DNA from 3 places in the Arthrobacter sp. NPDC093139 genome. Region 2 is predicted to be linked to each of the others. Evidence: riboswitches for the same ligand, from Rfam matches in the RefSeq annotation. Region 2 holds a riboswitch; each other region holds the start of a gene.
What was found. A riboswitch is a leader RNA that binds a small molecule or an ion and turns the genes downstream of it on or off. The one in region 2 is predicted to bind S-adenosylmethionine.

Region 1 (7,006 bases), on a different contig from region 2:
AACGCACCGTCATTGCCGCCCGGGCCCGCGAGCTCCGCCGCTCCCCCGTGGTGGCGGGGGACTTCGTGTCTCTCGTGGGAGATGTGTCCGGAGCTCCGGACACACTGGCCCGGCTCGTGAAGATCCAGGACCGGAAGACGCTGCTGCGCCGCAGCGCCGACGACACTGACCCGGTTGAACGGGCGGTTGTGGCCAACGCGGACCAGCTGGTGGTTGTTGTGGCGGCAGCTAACCCTGAGCCCCGGACCGGTTTCATCGACCGTGCGCTGGTGGCCGCCTACGACGCCGGCATCGAGCCGCTGCTGCTCGTCACCAAGGCCGACGTCAAGGACCCCTCGGAACTCCTGGACAACTACCGGCACCTCGATTTCCCGGTCATCATCAGCCGCACCGCCGACTCGGCGGCCTCCGGCATCGACGCCCGCTCCGACGACGGACTGTCCGCCCGCCTCGACATAAATGCCGTCTCCGAACTGCGCGCCCACCTGGACGGCAAGGTCACGGTCATGCTGGGCCACTCCGGCGTTGGCAAATCCACCATGGTGAACGCGCTGACCGGCGCGGAACGTGCCACCGGAGGCGTCAACGCCGTCACGGGACGCGGCAGACACACGTCGTCGTCGGCCCTCGCGCTGAAACTTGCCGACGCTCCCTCCGGGAGCTGGATCATTGACACCCCGGGCATCCGTTCGTTCGGCCTTGCCCATGTGGATCCGGACCGGATCCTGCATTCGTTCCCCGACCTGGAGCCCGGCACGGAGGCCTGCGAGCGGGGCTGCAAGCATGACGCCTCCGCCGTGAACTGCGGCGTGGACGCCTGGGTAGAGGCCGGCAATGCAGGACCCTCCGGGCCCGCCCGCCTTGCCTCCCTGCGCCGGCTGCTGGGCACCGATCCGCGCATGGAAGCCCAGGAAACAAAGGAACTCGGAAGCCTCAGCTGAGCCGCACGGCACCTCCGGCGGTGGGGACATCCCCGCCCCGCCGGTCCTTTGACGGTAGTTTGGAACCATGACCCAACCCGCTTCGAGCTATAACGACGACCTGCGCCTGGCCCATGTACTGGCGGATTCCGTGGACGACCAGACCATGAGCCGGTTCAAGGCGCTTGATCTTCAGATCGAAACCAAGCCTGACCTGACACCGGTGACGGATGCCGACAAAGCCGCCGAGGAATCCATCCGCGGGCAGCTGTCCCGTTCCCGCCCCCGCGATGCCGTCCTCGGCGAGGAGTTCGGCAGTTCCGGCCACGGCTCCCGGCGCTGGATCATTGACCCCATCGACGGAACCAAGAACTTCGTCCGCGGAGTCCCGGTCTGGGCCACGCTGATCGCGCTCGTTGATGAAGGTGAGCCCGTGGTGGGCCTGGTCAGTGCGCCCGCACTCGGAAAGCGCTGGTGGGCGGCCAAGGGCGCCGGCGCCTATATGGGCCGTTCGCTGGCCGCTGCCACCCGACTCAGAGTCTCCAACGTCTCGAAGCTCTCGGACGCATCGCTGTCCTACTCCAGCCTCGGCGGCTGGAAGGAGCGGGGAAACCTGGATGAGTTCCTTGCCCTCACTGAGGACGTGTGGCGCACCCGTGCTTTCGGGGATTTCTGGTCCTACTGCATGGTGGCGGAAGGCTGCGTTGACATTGCCTGTGAACCCGAACTGAACCTGTACGACATGGCTGCCCTGGTGCCCATCGTCACGGAGGCGGGCGGCCGTTTCACCTCCCTCGAGGGAACCGACGGCCCCTTCGGCGGCAACGCCCTGGCCACCAACTCGATCCTTCATTCCGAGGTTCTCAAGCGCCTCAACCCGCAGTTGGACGATCTGCTGTAGTTCGGCCCAGCGCGCTTTCAGGGAATATTCGACGTCGGACTCCGCCCTCAGGGTGGAGTCCGACGTCGTATGTTCGGCCAGCTGCCCGAATTTCGGACGGCTGTAACAAACGGCTTAACAATTGCATCCGCTTTTTGATCGGCGGGCCGGTGTTCTAGGCTTTTCTACAGGTCACGAGTGCCAGCGTAAAACCCCGGTTTGCTGGCCGGCAACCCTCCATTCGCGGTGGGGTGCCCCGGGTGACGACCAGGCCGGTCCGGAACGGACACGGCAAGCGCGGATCCCCGTCACAAGGGGTCCTTTCACAGCGAGGTCCCATGACTACTGCAACCTTCTCCTCCAACACCGGCGCCGGCCTGCTCGATGATCGGTTTGCCGCTGCCGGACGGCCGCTGGCGGCAGTGACCGGCGCTGAGATCCAGGCCCCGCTCATCCAGGGCGGCCACGTGCGCTACGCCAACCTCGACTATGGCGCGTCGGCGCCTGCACTCTCCGTAGTCTCCGCCTACCTCAACGAGATCCTGCCGTTCTACGCCAGCGTGCACCGCGGGGCCGGCTACGCCTCGCAGATCAGCACCTCTGTCTACGAAAATGCCCGGAACATCGTCCGCGAGTTCGTCGGCGGCCGCCCGGACGACTCCGTAATCTTCACGCGGAACACCACGGATTCGCTGAACCTGCTGGCCGGCTGCCTCCCCGTGGAGGACCACGGCCACACCGGGGAAGTCCTGTACCTGGACATCGAGCACCACGCCAACCTGCTGCCGTGGCAGGGTGTGCCCCACCGCAGTGTGGTGGCGTCCGAGACCCTTGAGGGCACCATCGACAGCCTTCGGGCTGAACTCGAGCAGGGTGACATCAGCCTCCTTGCCGTGACCGGCGCCTCAAACGTCACCGGTGAGATCCTGCCGATCCGCCGCCTCGCCGCCCTGGCGCACGAATTCGGCGCCCGGATCGTGGTGGACGCGGCGCAGCTCGCGCCGCACCGCCGCATCAGCATCGCCGCGGACGACGTCGACTACCTCGCCTTCTCCGGCCACAAGCTGTACGCGCCTTTCGGCTCCGGCGTCCTGGTGGGGCGCACCGACTGGCTCGACGCCGGATCACCGCACCTTGCCGGGGGCGGCGCGGTCAGTGAAGCCCGGCTCGACGGCGTCAGCTGGACCACCGGCCCCGCGCGGCACGAAGGCGGCTCGCCCAACGTCCTGGGCGCAGCCACCCTCGCCCGGGCGGCCCAGGTGATCGCCGCCCTGGACCAGGAGCAATGGCACACACACGAGGCCGCCATCCGCTCCTTCCTCGTCGAAGGCCTGCAGAAGATCGACGGCGTCACTGTCCACCACATCTTCTCGGACACTAACCCCGACACTGACACCATTGGCGTGGTCAACTTTTCGGTGGAGGGATACGACGCCGGACTGGTGGCTGCCTACCTGTCTGCCGAGCACGGCGTCGGGCTGCGCGACGGCCGCTTCTGCGCCCACCCGCTCCTCAAGCGCCTGGGCCTGCCCTCGGGTTCCCTGCGCGCCAGCTTCGGCGTCGGGTCACGGCTTGAGGACGTCCAGCGCCTCCTCGCCGGCATCGAGGAGCTGCGCCGCAGCGGCCTCGGCTGGGACTACGTGGTGGACTCCGGGCGCTGGGTTCCGTCCAACGACACCCGCACGTACCCGCATTGGGCTCCGAACACACCCGGCACCGCAGGCGCTGCGCCGTGCACCCTCGACTGAGCGGCACCCTGGACTGAGCGGCACCCTCGACTGAGCGGCGCCCGGGACTGACGGCCGCCAGACGGCGCAGTCACAAATGCGGTAAATTCGAAGGGTCAAATTTTTACCCTGCCCGAAGGAGACGGCGCGTGGCACGCGGTGGCCCTAAACTCGACCACGGGCGGCGCCAGGAGCTCGGTCAAAGCTTCCAGGACGGCGGCGAGCACTACCACCGTGTTCGGCCCGGCTACCCGGCTGAGTCAGCGGATTGGCTGGTGCCTTCCGGCGCACGGACGGCGGCCGATATCGGCGCAGGAACCGGCAAGTACACGGAGCTGCTCGTGGCACGCGGCCTGGCTGTTAGCGCGGTTGACCCCTCCCCGGACATGCTTGAGCAGCTCCGCAACTCCTACCCTGAGGTGGAGGCGGTGGAGGGAACCGCGGAGGACACAGGACTTCCCGTATCGGCGTTCGACGTCGTCACTGTGGCGCAGGCATGGCACTGGTGCGACCCCCTGCGTGCCAGCACCGAGATCGCCAGGATCCTGCGGCCCGGCGGCATACTTGGCCTGATCTGGAACCAGCTGGACACATCCGTGCCCTGGGTCCACAGGCTCTCGCGCATCATGCACGCCGGCGACGTGCACAAGCCGCACTTCCGGCCCCCGCTGGGTCCGGAATTCGCAGGGCTGGAAAGCCACCTCACCCGCTGGGAAGACCCGGTCACCACTGCCGACGTCGTTGCGCTGGCGAAGTCGCGCAGCTACTACCTCAAAGCCAATGCGGCCAGCCGGGCAAGGGTCACCGCAAACCTGGACTGGTACCTCCACGAGCATCTGGGGCATACCGAAGGCGAGCTGCTGCGCCTTCCCTACCTCACTCAGACGTGGCGGGCTGTCAGGGCATGATGTCGTCCGTGCAGCGGGTAGGCTTGGATCCGTGAAGACCAGTACGCCATCCTCCTCGATCGAGGACTACGTCAAGGTCATCTACTCTTTCACTGAGTGGCAGGACAAGCCGATTACGTCAACCCAGCTGGCACAGCGCCTTGGCGTGGCGAATTCGTCGGTCTCGGAGATGGTGCGCAAACTCAAAGACCAGGGGCTGGTGCTGCACAAGCCGTACAGCGCTATCACGCTGACCCCGGAGGGAGTGCGCCTCGCCCTGGCTATGGTGCGGCGGCACCGGCTCATCGAGACCTACCTCGTCCAGGATCTCGGGTACAGCTGGGATGAAGTGCATGACGAAGCCGAACTCCTCGAGCATGCGGTGTCCGATACCTTCATCGAGCGGATGGCCGCCAAGCTCGGCAACCCGTCGCGGGATCCCCACGGTGATCCCATACCCTCCGCGGACGGCACCGTGCAGGTACCGCTTGCCCACCGCATGAGTGAACTCGACGAGGGACACACCGGCCGGATCACCCGCATCAGCGACGAGAATCCGGAACTGCTGCGCTACCTCGCCTCCGAGAAGATCAACCTGGATGCCGACGTCGAAGTCAGGGGCCGCCGGCCGTTCGGCGGCGCGCTCGTAGTGCGCATCGGCCCGCCGGGACCGGGAGCAATCCGCGAGGTTGACCTTGCGGATGAAGTCGCCTCCGCCCTGTGGGTGCACAGCGACGACGTGCACCCGGGATGCCGGATGGCCGGCGCCCGATGAGCACCCACTCCCTCGCCGGAGACCCGGTGGCGGACGCTTCCGCATGAAGACCCGGGCCGCCGCAAGTCAGCGCGCGGCGACGGGCACCGGCCGCCACGGCTGGAGGGTCTGGGCCGCCGTCGCTGCGGGAGGACTGGCGGGCACCGAGCTGCGCTACGGGCTCGGCGTGCTGTTTCCTGAGCAGTTCGGCACGGTGCCGTGGACCACTCTGGGTATCAATGTCGCCGGAAGTTTTGTCCTTGGCATGCTCACGACCATCTGGATTGCCCGGCCGCAGACTGCCTTCTGGCTCCGTGCCGGCATAGGTCCGGGACTGCTCGGATCCTTCACCACTTTCTCGGCACTCGTCGCAGCGGTGGACCAGTTGGCACGCGGCGGGCTTCACACAGTGTGGCTTGCCTATCTTGCACTCTCTGTACTGCTGGGACTTGGCGCCGCGGCGGCCGGCTGGAAGGCCGGCAAGGCAATCGCCGGGAACGGTGGCCATCCGTGACCGCTGCCCTCGCTGTGCCCCTTCTGGTGGGGATCTTCGGCACCGCCGGTGCCCTCATACGGTTTACGGTGGACGGCTGGCTGGCGGGCCGTCCATCACGCCGCCGCCACTGGCCTTGGGCCACGTTGCTGGTCAATATCGCGGGGTCCTTCGTCATCGGAGTATCCCTTGGCCTGAGCAGCAGGCTCGGGGCTGAATGGCATGCGGCGCTGGCCACTGGTCTGGCCGGCGGACTGACGACTTTCAGTTCCTGGACCACTGCCACGGTCCGGCTGGTCAGCGAAGGCCGTCATGCCGCCGCAGCCCTGAACATCGGCAGCAACCTGCTGGCCGGTCTCGCGGCGGCCGCAGCGGGAATTGCGCTCGCTGGCGGGTAGGCCCCGCAGGTCGTGGCGCTTACCGTATCGTGGACTGTGATGATAAGCAGACGCGATGCGGCAATTGCCCTTGATGTACCACTGGAAATGGCCCAGCGCCACGGCATTCCCAGCCGGATGACCGAGGCCGAGCTGGCCGAAATTCTCGACAATCCCCCACAGTGGCTGCTCCAGTCCAGGGCAAACCGGACGGGGAAACGTCCGGTCTGGGTGCATCTGCGTTGCGATGTGTGCGGTTACACCGAGGCCGCCAGGCCAAAGAAATGGTGGCCCGAGTTCACGTACGTCAGCTGTAACCATCACAGTCCGGCTGATATCCCGGCGCCCGCCCCCGGGTGCGTGAGGAGCGAGTTCGACGGCGTGGGCAGCCGTTTCGTGGGAATCTCCGACGTTCAGGTGTAAGCCTCAGGCTTCAACCTCCACCGCCCTCTACGGGGCATTACATTCGGCATGAAACAGGCGTAATTTTACGTAGGAGGGGCTCACTCCTGCCCCTCGTACGAGGGAGCACGCCATGCCGGACAAGTCGCCACACACGCATCAGCAGAAAAAAGCGGGCAAGACCATCAAGCAAAAACGCGCGGACAAGAAAGCGAAGGGGCCCATTGAGGGTCCCCCGGATCCTGTTGCGCACCTGAAGAAACGGTCATAGCCGACCATCATGCAATAAAAGAGCGGGACCGGATTCCGGTCCCGCTCTTTTGCGTCCTAGCCTGTTTCGGCCATTTCCGCCGGCACTGCTGTTATCTCCAGCTCGTGGCCGTCACGGAGGACCACGAGAGTCATGGGTGCGCCGATGGCGTCGGCAAAGAGGAGCTTCTGGAGGCTTTCGGCGTTACTCACCGGACGGGTGGATGCCCGCAGCAGCACGTCCCCGACCCTAAGGCCGGCTTTCTCTGCAGGGGAACCCGGCAACACTTCGACGACCCGCAGGCCCTCGCGCTGCC
Region 2 (7,006 bases):
GCGGCGCCTTGGCGCTGGGGCGTGAGTCAGGGAACGACGCCGACGGCGAACGTGCGGTGGGGTCGATCGCCGTCGGGCACCGCGCGGACCTGCATGTGCTCAATGCGCCGGCCGCGACGCACCTGGCCTACCGCCCGGGAATGCCGCTGACGCACGCCGTCTGGCGGGCCGGCGTCCGGGCGCGGTAGGACCGCGTCTCTAGCCGTCCATGTGACGTTAGGTGATCGTTTGCCGTCTGTTAGAATCAGAAAACGTCATTCTGACGGCAGTTTGATCACCGAGAGGCTAGCATGACCCGCACCGACCGACTGACGGCGATCCTGGATCTCCTTGCCAAAACCGGGCAGGTGGAGGTGGACGAAATCGTCACCCGGCTCGGAGTTTCGCCGGCCACGGCAAGGCGGGACCTGGACAGCCTGGCCAAGCGCCGGCTGCTGACCCGGACCCGGGGCGGCGCCACCACAGGCGCGCTGGCCTACGACCTCCCCGGACGCTACAACCGCGACGACCACGCGGCAGCCAAGCAGGAGATCGCCCTCGCTGCCTCGGCCCTCATCTCGCCGGGCATGGTGATCGGGCTCTGCGGCGGCACCACCAGCACCGCCCTGGCCCAGATCCTGGCAACCCGTGAGGACCTCAACTCGCCATCCAACCAGCCCACCCTGACGGTGGTCACCAACGCCATCAATATCGCCGGCCAGCTGGCTGTGCGGCCCAACATCAAGGTCATGGTGACCGGCGGGATCCTCAATCCGCGCTCGTACGAGCTCGTGGGACCGTACACAGACATCATCATGCAGAAAGTGGTGCTGGACATCGCGTTCATCGGCGTCAACGGCATTGATCCGGAGGTGGGCCCCACTAACACCGGGGAAGGCGAGGCGTCCGTCAACGCGCTGCTGGCCAGCCGCGCCAGCGTGTCCTACGTGATTGCGGACTCGTCCAAGGTGGGCCGCCGCGCCTTCGCCACGATGGACGGCTACGCGTTCACGCGACTGATCACCGATTCCGGCATCTCCGCCAAGGACAAGGCCGCCTTTGAAGCCATTGGCACCGAAGTCATCGTGGCACCGGAAACGCCGCGGACACGGCAGGCCTAGGAAGCCGGCGCCTTAGAACACCACAGGAGGGGCGTCGAGGACGGTCTCGTCCACCCGGCGCTCCACCCATTGCGTGAAGGGCTGGTCGAGTTCGTACTTGCCGTCTCCGGTGCGCACCAGCATCCGGATCTCTGCGTTGTCCGGGTTGTTCAGCGACTCGAAGTACTCCACGGACCAGTGGAACCAGCGCATGCAGAACAGGCGCATCGTCAGGCCGTGTGTGACCAGCAGGGCGTTGGGGGAGTAGTCGGGCTTTGCCCAGTGCCGGTACAGGGTCTCCATGAATGACGAAATGCGGTCATACACATCCGAGCCGGACTCACCCTCCCGGAAGCGGTAGAAAAAGTGGCCGTAGGCGTTCCGCAGCTCTTTTTGGTCCTCGATGTCGCCGGAAATCTGGAAATTGGCCCAGTCCTGCTCACGGAGCCTGGGCTCCTCGATCACCCGCTCCGTCAGCGAGCCCAGATCGAGTGCTTCCAGCGTCTGGTAGGCGCGCAGGTACGGCGAGACATAGACACTCACCTGCTGGCCATCCAGCTCGCGCCGGATGCGTTCGCCGGCGGCCCTGGCCTGGTCCACACCCAAAGGGGTGAGCGGAATGCGGTAGTCGGGCACCCGGTTGTAAATGGAGGTGTCGGCATTGGCGGCGGACTGGCCGTGCCGGATCATGATGATTTTCCCGGGCGCACTCATAGTTTCCCAGCATAGGGCCAGCCTGATACCCAACACCGGCACATACGTACCGGAAGCCAAACAGGCAAGTACCAGCAACTGCAGGCAAGATAGGAACATGTTGGTTCCTTCCCGCCGTCGTCTGCGGATCGAAATCTGGATAGTCCTGGGACTGTCCCTGGGGCAGTCGGCCGCCTACTCGGTGGTGCAGCTCCTGGACAAGATGAGCCAGGCGCCGCTCGCCCAGGGCACGTCCACGCTGAACCGTTCGCAAAGCACCCGCGAATATTTCGATCTGACCTACCAGCTCCTGGACATCATCTTCGCGCTGGTGCCCGTTCTGCTGGTCCTGTACTTCATGACGGAGCAGCGGCTGCCCAAGGCCGGGACAAGCAATGACAGCGGCTCGGCATTCCGGAAGCTCGGGTTCAACTTCGCCCGCCCCGGACGTGACCTGCTCCAGGGGCTGGGGCTGGCTGCACTGATCGGCATTCCCTCGCTGGGCCTCTATGCGGCGGGCCGGGCGCTGGGCATCACGACGGAGATCATCCCCAGCGCCCTGGACGCGTACTGGTGGACGATTCCCGTCCTGATTCTTTCCGCGGTGCGCCATGGCATCGTGGAGGAAGTGATTGTGGTGGGGTATTTGCTGGACCGCCTCGGGAAGCTCGGCTGGTCGGTGCCGGTGGCCATCTTCGCCAGCTCCATGCTGCGCGGCAGCTACCACCTGTACCAAGGCTTCGGGCCATTCATCGGCAATGCGGTCATGGGCGTGGTGTTCGCCTGGATCTACACCAAAACCCGGCGGGTGATGCCGCTGGTCATCGCCCATGCGATGCTGGACATAGTGGCCTTTGTCGGCTTCAGCCTGTTCGGAAAGAGCATCGGGCTGGGGTAGGGAAATAATTCGGCCGCCATCGGTGGGTGGCGTCGTTGGCACCCGCTGATGGCGGCCGAAGTGTAGTGGCAGCGTGCTGCGCAGTTGCAGCCTGCTGCCGCGCGCGTCAGATGGTGACGGCGCCTGCTGCGGTTTCAAACGTGACGGACAGAATGCCGGGTGTGCCGTGCGGGGCCACCCAGTTGACGGCGACATCCTCCAGGGGCCGTTCGACAGGCTCGCCGAGCCACTCGGTGACCCGCTCGGCGGAGCCCGCGATGGTGAGGCTGGACATCTTCACGTTGCTGTCATAGGCGTTGGACGGGTGCAGGGAAGGATCGCCCTCCCACTTCAGCATGTACGGGACCTGCGGGTCCGCAATAAGGCCCAGGATGCCGATCTGCTTCCATACGAGTTCGCGGCCATCCGGAAACTTGCGGTTGCCGTTGACTGCGGCGCGTCCCAGACGCTCCTCGAACGGGGCGAGGTCGTCCACTTCGACGCACCAGCCCATCCAGCCGCCGCCGGCGGCAGAGCGTGCGCGCACGGCCTGTCCGAAGGGGGCTTTGTCCGACGCCGGGTGGTCCAGGACCTCCACGACCTCAAGGTATTTGTGTCCCGCGAGCGGGATAATCATGTTCCGCGTTCCGAAACGGGGGTGTACTCCGCCCTTCACGGCTTCAACGCCGAGGGCGGACGAAATTCGTTCAGTGGTGGCCGCCAGGCCATCGTGTTCACAGGCGTAAGAGACGTGATCCATGCGCATGCCCTCATCTTGGCATCTTGTGACGCGGCTCTCAGCTAAGGGTTGCCTAACCCATTCGTGCTGTCTGCGGAAGAGCAGATTTCCGAGGTCTGCCGCGGCGCCCGCCGCCAGCGTTCGGCCGCCCCCCGGAGTCACATAGCCGTCACAATCTTCGCGCGGGGCGTGGGCCCTTTCGTAAGCTTGGTCCAGGTCATGAGTGCCAGCGACAGCCCCGGCTTGCTGGCCGGCAACCCTCCTTCCGCGGTGGGGTGCCCCGGGTGAAGACCTGGCCTGCCGGCCAGTTGGCGGCGGGCAAGCGCGTAGAAGAGGTATACCGATGACGATTTCCGTTACCCGCACCGATGTGCCGGACGGGCAAGTTCCCACTGGCGCTGTGCCGAACAACCGCACTCTGGATGGCCGAGTTCCCGACGGCACAGTCCAGTATGCCAACATCGGCGGCATCGAGCTCGAGGCCGGCGGATTCCTCCCAGACGTCACGCTGGCCTACGAAACATGGGGGACGCTCAACGCGGACGGCTCCAACGCCATCCTGGTGGAGCACGCACTCACCGGGAGCACGCATGTGACGCGGGGCAGCGCGGACGAGGAAGGTTGGTGGGAGCAGCTGGCCGGACCGGGCGCGCCGGCGGATACGGACAGGTTCTTTGTCGTCTCCATCAACATCCTGGGCGGTTGTTACGGATCCACGGGCCCGGCGTCGGCCGCCCCCGACGGCAAGCCGTGGGGCTCGCGCTTCCCGCTGGTGACCCTCCGGGACTCCACCGTTGCCGAGGCGCGCCTGGCTGACCAGCTCGGCATCGGCAGCTGGTTTGCCGTTGTGGGCGGTTCCCTGGGCGGCGCCCGCGCACTGGAGTGGGCCGTCACCTTCCCCGACCGGGTGCGCCGCTGCGGCGTGATCTCCGCGGGCGCGAGCAGCACCGCCGAACAGATCGCCTTTGCACAGGCGCAGACCCTCGCCATCCGCCAGGATCCCAACTTCAACGGCGGCGACTACTACGGTGGCCCGATCCCCGAAGCCGGGCTGGCCCTCGCCCGCCGGATCGCCCACATTACCTACCGCTCGGCGCACGAGCTGGACTTCCGGTTCGGCCGGAACGCCCAGGACAGCGAAGCTCCGCTGCAGGCGGATGCCCTGGGGGACCGCGGCCGGTACCAGGTGGAAAGCTACCTGGACCACCAGGGGAGCAAGCTCGTCCAGCGCTTCGACGCCAACAGCTACATCGCCATTACCGAAGCCCTCATGAGCCATGACATCTGCCGCGGGCGCGGAACCCTGAAGGAAGCGCTGGCGCGGACCACGGCGGACTTCTTTGTCGCCGCCGTCGACTCGGACCGGCTGTACTTCCCGTCCCAGTCACGCGAACTCGCGGATGCCCTCCCGGGTGACGTGGATGTTCATGTCATCGAAGCGCCGATCGGCCACGACGGCTTCCTCACCGAGATCGGGCAGCTCAGCGCCCAGCTCCGCGGGCATTTCTCAGCCTGATTCCCAGCCTGAACTCCCACTCCCGGGACCGGCTCCGACGCCGCAGGGAATGGCTTTAGGGCCAAGCGCCTGTGCATTTATGCAGATGCGCCCTGCACTATTTGTCGTTGAGCTTGCAGCAGGGGCAGACCATACTCGTTGGAAACGGCGGCCAGTGGCACACATCACAGGTCCGCCAGAGCCTGGTCCCATGTGGTGTCGACGAAGACGCCGAAGGAGTTCACAAAATGAGTACGGAAAACCCGGCCGCAAGCCGCGTAGAGGAAACCGATGTCAGGGCCTCGGGCCTGAAGAAGGTCGTTACGGCCTCCATGGCCGGCACTGTGGTGGAGTGGTATGAGTTCTTCCTCTATGCCTCCGCGGCCACGCTGGTGTTCGGCAAGATGTTCTTCCCCAATTCAGGGACAGAGCTGGACGGCATCATCGCGGCGTTCGTCACCTACGCCGTGGGCTTCGTGGCCCGGCCGATCGGCGGCATCGTGTTTGGCCACTTTGGCGACAAGTTCGGCCGCAAGCAGCTGCTGCAGCTGAGCATCATCCTGGTCGGTGTCTCCACGTTCCTCATGGGCTGCCTGCCCACCTTCGCCCAGATAGGTTACTGGGCCCCGGCGATGCTGGTGTTCCTCCGCTTCGTCCAGGGCTTCGCCGTCGGCGGCGAATGGGGAGGCGCCGTGCTGCTCGTTGCCGAGCACAGCCCCAACAAGTCCCGCGGATTCTGGTCCAGCTGGCCGCAGTCGGCCGTTCCGATGGGGAACCTGCTGGCCACCGGCGTGCTGTTCACCCTTTCCTCCACGCTCTCCCAGGAAGCATTCCTCGGCTGGGGCTGGCGTGTGGCCTTCTGGCTGTCTGCCGTGATCGTCATCATCGGCTACTACATCCGCACCAAGGTCCAGGACGCGCCGATCTTCCTCGAGGCCCGCAAGGAAGTCACCGTCGAGAAGAAGGGCTACGGCGTCGCCGAGGTCTTCCGCCGTTATCCGCGCGGCGTGTTCACGGCCATGGGCCTGCGCTTTGCCGAGAACATCCTGTACTACCTCGTGGTGACGTTCTCCATCACCTACCTGAAGGTCGTCGTGCAGACCGACACGTCCCGCATCCTGCTGCTCCTGCTGGTGGCGCACTTCATCCACTTCTGCACGGTTCCGCTGGTCGGCAAGCTGTCCGACGCCTTCGGCCGGCGTCCCGTCTACATGGCCGGCGCCATCCTCGGCGGAACCTGGGGCTTCTTCGCCTTCCCCATGATGGATACCGCCAATGACCTCATCATCCTCGCCGCGATCACCATCGGCCTGATGTTCCACGCCCTCATGTACGCCGGCCAGCCCTCCATCATGGCCGAGATGTTCCCCACCCGCATGCGCTACTCCGGTGTTTCCCTGGGCTACCAGGTGACGTCCATCGTGGCCGGTTCCATGGCCCCGATCATCGCCACCTCCCTGCTGGGGAGCTTCAAGTCCTCCACCCCGGTGGCGCTGTACCTTCTCGGGGCCTGCATCGTGACCCTGATCTCGGTGTACTTCCTCAAGGAAACCCGCGGCATTTCACTGCACGACGTCGACGCCGCCGACGCCCAGGGCACCGCCGACCTTCTGGCGGCCGGCAAAAAGTAGCCACCAGGAAGCAATCACAACAGCCAGCCCAGCTGCCCGGACCCGCGATCACGCAGGCCCGGGCAGCTGCGTGCCGGCAATCCACCGAAGGCAGGAATTTCCATGCGAGCAGCTGTCCTCTATGCCACCGTTCCCTCCGGAACCCGCTACGCCGAAGCCCGTCCGCTCCTCGTGCAGGAGCTGGACCGGCCCGCACCCCGCGCGGGGGAACTCGGCGTCGCCATCACCTATTCGAGCCTGTGCCACTCTGACCTGTCCGTGGTTGACGGTTCCCGGGTCCGGCCGCTTCCCATGGCACTCGGGCATGAGGCAGTAGGGCGGGTCGAAGCCGTGGGCGACGGCGTCACGGACGTTTCCGTGGGGGACCACGTTGTGCTGGTCTTCGTCCCCAGCTGCGGCGCCTGCCGGGCCTGCAAGGCCGGGCGTCCCGCCCTGTGTCACCGTGCCGCCGAAGTCAACGCCTCAGGCGACCTCCTGCATGGTGAGGCCGTG
Region 3 (7,006 bases), on a different contig from region 2:
AGCATGACGTTTGGTCCGGTGTACACCAGCTCGCCGTCCGCCAGCCCGGGGACAGGGTCGATCCGGAAATCACCGCCGGGCACCGGGATGCCTATCGCGCCGGGGACGGTGGCTGCCAGTTCCGGCGGCAGGTACGCCATCCGGGCCGTAGCCTCCGTCTGGCCGTACATGACGAACAGGTCCCAGCCGTTCCGGCGTCCTACTTCGGCGTAGCTGCGCACCTTGTCTGGGGCGAGGCGGCCGCCGGCCTGCGTGACGTAGCGCAGGCCAGGCAGCGCCATGTCGGCGAAACCGACCCGTTCCAGGAGTTCAAACGTGTACGGAACCGCCGCGAAGGAGGTTGCGCCCCGGCGGCGGAACAGATCCCAAAAGCAGGGGTCAACCACTGACAAGTCGGTGAGGACGAGCCCGGCGCCCCGGAGCAGATGGCTGTTGATCACCGACAGCCCGTAGCAGTACGACATCGGAAGTGTGGTCATCGCCCGGTCCCCGGAGCCTATGCGGAGATATTCGGCGATGGACTCGGCGTTGGCTTGCAAGTTCTGGTGGGAGAGCCGCACGAGCTTGGGTGAGCCGGTGGAGCCCGACGTGCTGAGCAGCAGGGCGAGATCGGAGTGCAGCTCGTGCCGCGTGCCCGGCCGGCGCTCCTCCATGACAGTGCCTCCGTCGCCGGGCCGCAGGACGACGTCGGGATCGTAGGCCGCCACGAGCGACTCGAGGGATGCGGGCTTGTCTTCAGGCAGAAGGATAAGAGGGTGGCCGGCCACGAGGGCGGCCAGGTAGGCCACGAGCGAGTCAAGGTCGTTAGCGGCCGACAGGGCCACCAGCCGGCGGCTTGGCCCGAGTCGGCGGGCCATTGCGGCGACGCGTTCCGCCAGCTCCCGGTATGTCAGGGTTCCATGGGCGGAGAGGATGGCGGGGTTGTCTCCAAAGTTTGCCAGTTCCGCGGCAAAGGACACCCGCGCGAAATCAAGCTGAGTGGTCATTCGGTGATCTTATTAGCTGAGCCTTACCTAATTAAATCCAATTACTGTTGTGACAAGTGCCATACTCGGACCGTGACCACGTCGTACACGTTTCGCTCTGAAGTATGGCTCTACCCCGGGGAAGCGGGCTGGCACTTCGTCACGCTGCCCGTGGACGTGGCGGAGGAGATCCGTGAGGCGACGGCCCTGCTCCGCAGGGGGTTCGGCTCGGTCAGGGTGACCGCCGACGTCGGTGGCCAGACGTGGCAGACCTCCCTCTTCCCCGACACGCAGACCGGGTCCTACCTGCTCCCCGTGAAGAAGGCCGTGCGAACCGCGGCACGCATCAGCGCCGGGGACGAGGTGGAGGTCCGACTCACTGTCGAGGATGCCTGACGAGGCCGCGTGACGCCGCCTGCGGGATACGCGTGACCACGCCTGCACCGGCTCGGGAGCGGAAACAACCCCCAAACCGGATGGGCTTATGGCCGGCACGCCGGCCCGCTCCAAGGTTTTCCAAGGTTTTTCAAGACGGCACCGGCGCACGATGGGGCAATTCACCCACCAGAGAAACGGCGCCAAAAGATGAAAAAATCCCGCTGGCTTAGCCAACTGCTCGCCTTGCCCATCGTCGCCTGCATCATCGCCGCGGGCGGCCTCGTGGTCGGCGCCAGCGGGGCCCAGGCGGCCAGCGTGGGCACGCCGAGCATCGCCTACTCCGGCGTACTCAACCCGCCGACGGCGGACAAACCGCAGAGCAAACTGTGGTGGAACGACGGTTCCTGGTGGGCAAACATGTGGAAGACCGGCAGCGGTTGGAGCATCTACAGGCTGGACCGGGGGACAGATACGTGGGTGGACACCGGAGTGCGCAGCGACAGCCGGGCCAGCACATCCTCGGACACCTTGTGGGACGGCACGCACCTGTACATCGCCTCCAACGTGGTGACCGCAGGTGCCTCAGCCGCCGGACAGCCGGCCCGCCTTTACAGGTACAGCTACTCCAACGGGACCTACACGCGCAGCACCGGGTTTCCCACCACCATCTCGAACAACAGCAGTGAGTCGCTTACCATCGCCAAGGATTCCACGGGTGCAGTCTGGGCCAGCTGGACCCAGGTCTCCGGCACAACCAGCACGGTTTATGTCAACAACTCCGCCCCCGGCGGGACGAGCTGGGGGGCGCCGTTCGTGGTTCCCGGGGCGGCGGATCCAAGGCCGACGCCCGATGACCTGTCCGCCATCGTCGCGTTCGACGGTGATGAAATCGGGATCATGTGGACCGACCAGGCGACTGGAACCGCATGGTGGGCCACCCACGACGACGGCGAAAGCGCGAGGGCGGCGTCATCATGGCAGGTGAAGGAAGCCATCAAAGGCAACAAGAAGGTCGATGACCACCTGAACATCAAGGCGCTGCAGGCTGACCCTTCCGGCCGCGTCTATGCGGCAGTGAAAACCAGCCTCAACGACGGTTCGAACGATCCGAACCTGGCCCAGCTGGTGCTGGTTGTGTTCAAGCCCGCCACAGGATCCTTCAGCCAGACGACCATCGCCAGGACCGGGGACTGCGTCTCCCGTCCGCAGATCATGCTCGACACCGCCAACAACCTGATCCGCGCCTTTCACACCGCACCCTCCACCTCGGTCAGCGGCTGCCCGTTCTCCGGCGTCGCCGGCAGCATCTACGAAAAAACCGCATCGATGGACAACCCCATCTTCGGGGCCGGCCGGGGCACGCCGGTCATCGAAGATGGAGCGTCTGCCAACATGAACGACGTGACCAGCACCAAGCAGAGCGTGAACGCCGCCACCGGGATCGTCGTGATGGCCAGCAACAACGTCACCAAGCGCTACTGGTTCTCCGACCGCAGCCTCGGCTCCGGGAATCCGGATCCGGCTGCCCCGACAGCATCCTTCACCGCCACGCCGACCTCGGGCACGGTTCCCCTGACAGTGAGCTTCACCGATACGTCCGTGGGGTTGCCGACGTCTTGGGCCTGGAATTTCGGTGACGGCAGTACCTCAACCACGCGGAACCCGTCACACACCTACAGTGCATCCGGCACCTATACGGCACGGCTGACGGCCACGAACGCGGCAGGCTCGTCGTCGACCACCAGGACGATCACGGTCAACCCGTCCGGCGGTACCAGCCCGGGGATCTCCGTCCGCAGCTCAACCACGGCCAACGCCACAACGGCAACCAGCACGGTCGCCCTGGCCGCGCCGGAAGGCCGAACGGCCGGGGATGTCCTGGTCGCCTCGTTTACCACCGACCTGAACCCCACGGTGGCCGTGCCGGCCGGCTGGACCGCCATCGTAAACGGGCTGGGCATCAACAGCACCACCACATCCGGCGCACGAGTGTTCGCCTACTACCGCGTCGTGGGGTCGGCGGATCCGGCAACCTACACCTGGACGGTGAGCAAGGCCGTGAAGTGGGGCGGCGGCATTACAGCCTACGACGGCGTCAGCAATACAACGCCCCTGGACAGCGCGGTGGCCACGGCGGTCAACGCGACGTACACCGCCACGAGCATCACGGTCCCCAGCGTCACGACCTCCAGGAACGGTGCCCGGTTGATTGGCGGCGTCGGCTTCGACACTGCAACGCCGGGTGCGACTGCGCCCACTGGGTGGACGGAGCGGTGGGAGGCCGCCAACGGCCAGATCGCCGAGCAGGCGGACCGGGCGCAGGCTACGGCGGGCGCCAGCGGCACCGCGACCTGGACGTTCAGCGCGGCCAAGGCGGCCGGAGCGTGGCGGACTGCCCTGAGGCCGGCAGCCTGACCACGGGACCGGACCATGGGACCGGACCGGGACAGCCCAACCGGCAGTCCTTCCAACCCCAAGACCTCAGATCTGCTTGAGCGCCTGCTCCAGGTCGCCGATCAGGTCCTCGGGATCCTCCAGGCCCACGGACAGCCGCACCACGCCGTCGCTGAGCCCGATGGCTGCGCGGCCTTCCGGCCCCATGGCCCGATGCGTGGTGGTGGCAGGGTGGGTGATGAGGGTCTTGGCGTCCCCGAGGTTGTTGGAGATGTCGATGATCTTCAGGGCGTCCAGCAACGCAAAGGCGGCCTCCTTGGCCGACTGGCCAGCCGTCGTCGCGAGTTCCAGTGTGAGCACGGTGCCGCCGGCCTTCATCTGCTTGGCGGCAAGCTCGTACTGCGGGTGGGACTTCAGCAGCGGGTACTTGACCCAGCTGATGGCCGGCTGGTCCTGAAGCCATTCGGCGAGGCGCAGCGCGGTGGCCGATGAGTGATTCACCCGCAGCGCCATGGTTTCCAGTCCCTTGGTAAGCACCCAGGCGTTGAACGCGGACAGGTTAGGCCCGGTGTGGCGCATCAGCTGCTTGACCGGGCCGTCGATGAATTCCTTGGTGCCCAGGATGGCGCCGCCCAACACGCGGCCCTGGCCGTCGATGTGCTTTGTGCCCGAGTAGACGATCACGTCGGCGCCGAGGTCGCCGCACCGCTGCAGCAGGGGAGTGGCGAACACGTTATCGACGACGACGGTCGCACCGGCCGCGTGGGCGAGGTCACTGACGGCGGCGATGTCCACAATCTCCTGCATGGGATTGGACGGCGACTCGAAAAAGACAGCAGTGGTGGGCACCGAGAGGGCCGTACGCCACTGCTCAAGGTCCGGCCCGTCCACGAAGACCGTCTCCACGCCCCAGCGCGGCAGGATTTCGTTCAGGATCACGAAGCAGGAGCCGAAGAGCGAGCGGGCGGCCACCACGCGGTCCCCGGCCGCCAGCAGGGCGCCCAGGGCGGTGAACACGGCGGACATGCCCGACGCCGCGGCGAAGCATGCTTCCGTGCCTTCGAGCAGGCGGAGGCGCTCCTGGAAGGTGGCCACGGACGGGTTGCCGTAGCGGGAGTAGACGAAGCGTTCGTCCTCACCGGTGAAGGCGCGCTCGGCAGCGGCCGCGGACTCGTAGACGAAGCCGGAGTTCAGGAAGATCGGCTCGGTGGTCTCCTGGAAATTGGTGCGGTCCAGCCCGCCGCGGACGGCTTGGGTTTCGGGACTCCAGCCGGCGGCATCTTGATTGAAGGTCACTTAGTTCTTTCCCAGGTTTGTCGGCAGACCGCGGTTTTTCCAGCCGTTGACGGTGCGCTCACCGTACCGGTCGGGCTCTCCCTCGAAGCCTTCGAGGACGTTGTAAGAGGTGAAGCCGGCCTGGGTCGCGGCGATGGCGGCAGCAATGGAGCGCTGGCCTGAGCGGCACAGGAAGACGAGCTCCGTGCCGTCGTCCTCCGGAGCCTGCTCCTTGAGCTGGTCGATGAAGGCCCGGTTGGGGATGCCGCCTGGGAAGGTCCACTGGATGAACAGCGGGTCATTCTCGGTGGCCTTGGTGTCGGGGATGCCGATGTGTGCCCATTCGCCCTCGGTGCGGACGTCCACCAGGACGGCGCCCTCCTCCAGCTTGGTCCACGCTTCGTGCGGGGTGAGGTCTCCGGCGTAGCTCATGCGTGCCCCTCGAAGGCTTCGGCGTCGAGGTTCTCGTCCGAGTCCAGCCGGTCCACGGCGGTGGCCACGGCGGCATCAGCTGTTGCGACGGCGAGGGGCAGGACAACGGCCTGCGCCACGATCACGTCCCTGCCGTTGAACGCGGCTGCCGGGTTGCCGTGCAGCACATACCCTTCGGCCAGCGCATCCGAAATGCGTTCGCAGAAGGCACGGTTGTCCGGTCCGGTGATCAGGCGGTAGGCCAGTTTTTCCTCAGGTTTGTCCTGCGGGGCCGGCAGGGTGGCACCGGCGGGCGCGTCCGTCATGACGGATCTCCTTCTCTCACGCTTGCAGCTCGAGTGGTCGATTGCCGAGTATTCACCTGAGGCACCCCGCCGCGAAAGGGAGGGTTGCCGACCGGCCAGTCAGGGCTTGGCGCCGGTTCTCATTACTCCTCAAAAAAGTAACACCGACGACGCCCGCGCGCACCGCCGCCGTCGTCATGTTCCGTAACGCTGGAGGCCTGCAGCGTCGGTTGCAAAGATCACGACCGGGTGCATAATGACGGGAGATGAACCACCGTAACGCCGGATGAAACCAGGCACCAGTGAACGAATCGAATGCCAATAGAGTCGGCCCCATGCTGCACTTTGGGTGGTTTGTGGGCCACGGGTTCGGGGTCCAGGGCTGGGGTACACCCGGTTACGGGATCGGCTACGACTGGAAGAAACCCGGGCTCTACCAGCACGCCGTGCGCGAGTTCGAGCGGGCCGGACTGGACCTGTTCATCATCGAGGACTCCCTCACCGTCCCGGACACCTATGGTGGAAGCGCCGAAGTCTCGCTGGCGCAGGCCTCCTTCGCGCCCAAGCACGATCCGCTGGCCCTTGTCCCGTACCTGCTCTCCGCCACGGAGCACCTCGGCATCGTCCCCACCGTCAGCGCCTCCTTCTATCCGCCGTTCACGGCGGCCCGGCTGCTGGCCACGCTGCAGCACTTCTCCAACGGCCAGCTCGGCTGGAACGTGGTGACCTCCGGCAGCGACCTCGCCGCCCAGAACTACGGGCTGGACCAGCAAATCGAGCACGATCTCCGCTATGAGAAGGCGGAGGAATTCGTCGACGTGGTGCGGAAGCTCTGGCGCAGCTGGGACCGGGACGCCATCGTGGAGGACGCCGGGGCCGGCGTCTTCGCCGACCACACCAAGGTGCGGCCCATCCACCACGAGGGTGAATTCTTCCGGGTCCGCGGCCCGCTGAACACGGCTCCCCTGCCGGAGGAGCCGGTGCTGGTGCAGGCCGGGGCATCGCCGCGCGGCAAGGCCTTCGCGGGAGGCAACGCGGATGTTGCCATTGCGCTGGCCCGCGGCTCCGACGGCATGAAGGCCTACCGCGACTCCATCCGGGCCGAAGCCGCCAAGGCGGGCAGGAACCCCGACGACGTCAAGGTGCTGTTCGTCCTCAAGCCCACTGTGGTGGGCTCCAAAGCCGAGGCGGAGGAGCTGCGGGCTGCACGGCGGGAGCTGACGCAGCGGGACGTGGACAGCCAGCTTAATTCGATCTCATATCTGTCCGTCATCGACT

Region 1: it holds a riboswitch for S-adenosylmethionine, as region 2 does, so the genes downstream of both, ACIP90_RS08490 (aminotransferase class V-fold PLP-dependent enzyme) here and ACIP90_RS06750 (homoserine O-acetyltransferase) in region 2, are expected to answer to the same signal.
Region 3: it holds a riboswitch for S-adenosylmethionine, as region 2 does, so the genes downstream of both, ACIP90_RS14730 (DUF1737 domain-containing protein) here and ACIP90_RS06750 (homoserine O-acetyltransferase) in region 2, are expected to answer to the same signal.

What each region holds. Positions count from the first base shown of each region.
Region 1 covers NZ_JBIVOO010000004.1:128,376-135,381, forward strand. Annotated here, with positions in the region: gene ACIP90_RS08480 (ribosome small subunit-dependent GTPase A) at 1-941, shown strand, start outside; gene hisN (histidinol-phosphatase) at 1,009-1,821, shown strand; SAM riboswitch class IV at 1,991-2,104, shown strand; gene ACIP90_RS08490 (aminotransferase class V-fold PLP-dependent enzyme) at 2,139-3,548, shown strand; gene ACIP90_RS08495 (class I SAM-dependent methyltransferase) at 3,677-4,435, shown strand; gene ACIP90_RS08500 (metal-dependent transcriptional regulator) at 4,467-5,189, shown strand; gene ACIP90_RS08505 (fluoride efflux transporter FluC) at 5,233-5,682, shown strand; gene ACIP90_RS08510 (fluoride efflux transporter FluC) at 5,679-6,059, shown strand; gene ACIP90_RS08515 (hypothetical protein) at 6,099-6,461, shown strand; gene ACIP90_RS08520 (S1C family serine protease) at 6,768-7,006, opposite strand, start outside.
Region 2 covers NZ_JBIVOO010000003.1:168,571-175,576, reverse strand. Annotated here, with positions in the region: gene hutI (imidazolonepropionase) at 1-188, shown strand, start outside; gene ACIP90_RS06770 (DeoR/GlpR family DNA-binding transcription regulator) at 291-1,100, shown strand; gene ACIP90_RS06765 (histidine phosphatase family protein) at 1,113-1,793, opposite strand; gene ACIP90_RS06760 (CPBP family intramembrane glutamic endopeptidase) at 1,891-2,670, shown strand; gene ACIP90_RS06755 (VOC family protein) at 2,777-3,415, opposite strand; SAM riboswitch class IV at 3,604-3,719, shown strand; gene ACIP90_RS06750 (homoserine O-acetyltransferase) at 3,732-4,904, shown strand; gene ACIP90_RS06745 (MFS transporter) at 5,132-6,514, shown strand; gene ACIP90_RS06740 (alcohol dehydrogenase catalytic domain-containing protein) at 6,617-7,006, shown strand, end outside.
Region 3 covers NZ_JBIVOO010000009.1:117,121-124,126, reverse strand. Annotated here, with positions in the region: gene ACIP90_RS14755 (AMP-binding protein) at 1-986, opposite strand, end outside; gene ACIP90_RS14750 (DUF1905 domain-containing protein) at 1,059-1,361, shown strand; gene ACIP90_RS14745 (PKD domain-containing protein) at 1,551-3,758, shown strand; gene ACIP90_RS14740 (O-succinylhomoserine sulfhydrylase) at 3,825-5,033, opposite strand; gene ACIP90_RS14735 (rhodanese-like domain-containing protein) at 5,034-5,444, opposite strand; gene ACIP90_RS14730 (DUF1737 domain-containing protein) at 5,441-5,749, opposite strand; SAM riboswitch class IV at 5,763-5,876, opposite strand; gene ACIP90_RS14725 (NtaA/DmoA family FMN-dependent monooxygenase) at 6,064-7,006, shown strand, end outside.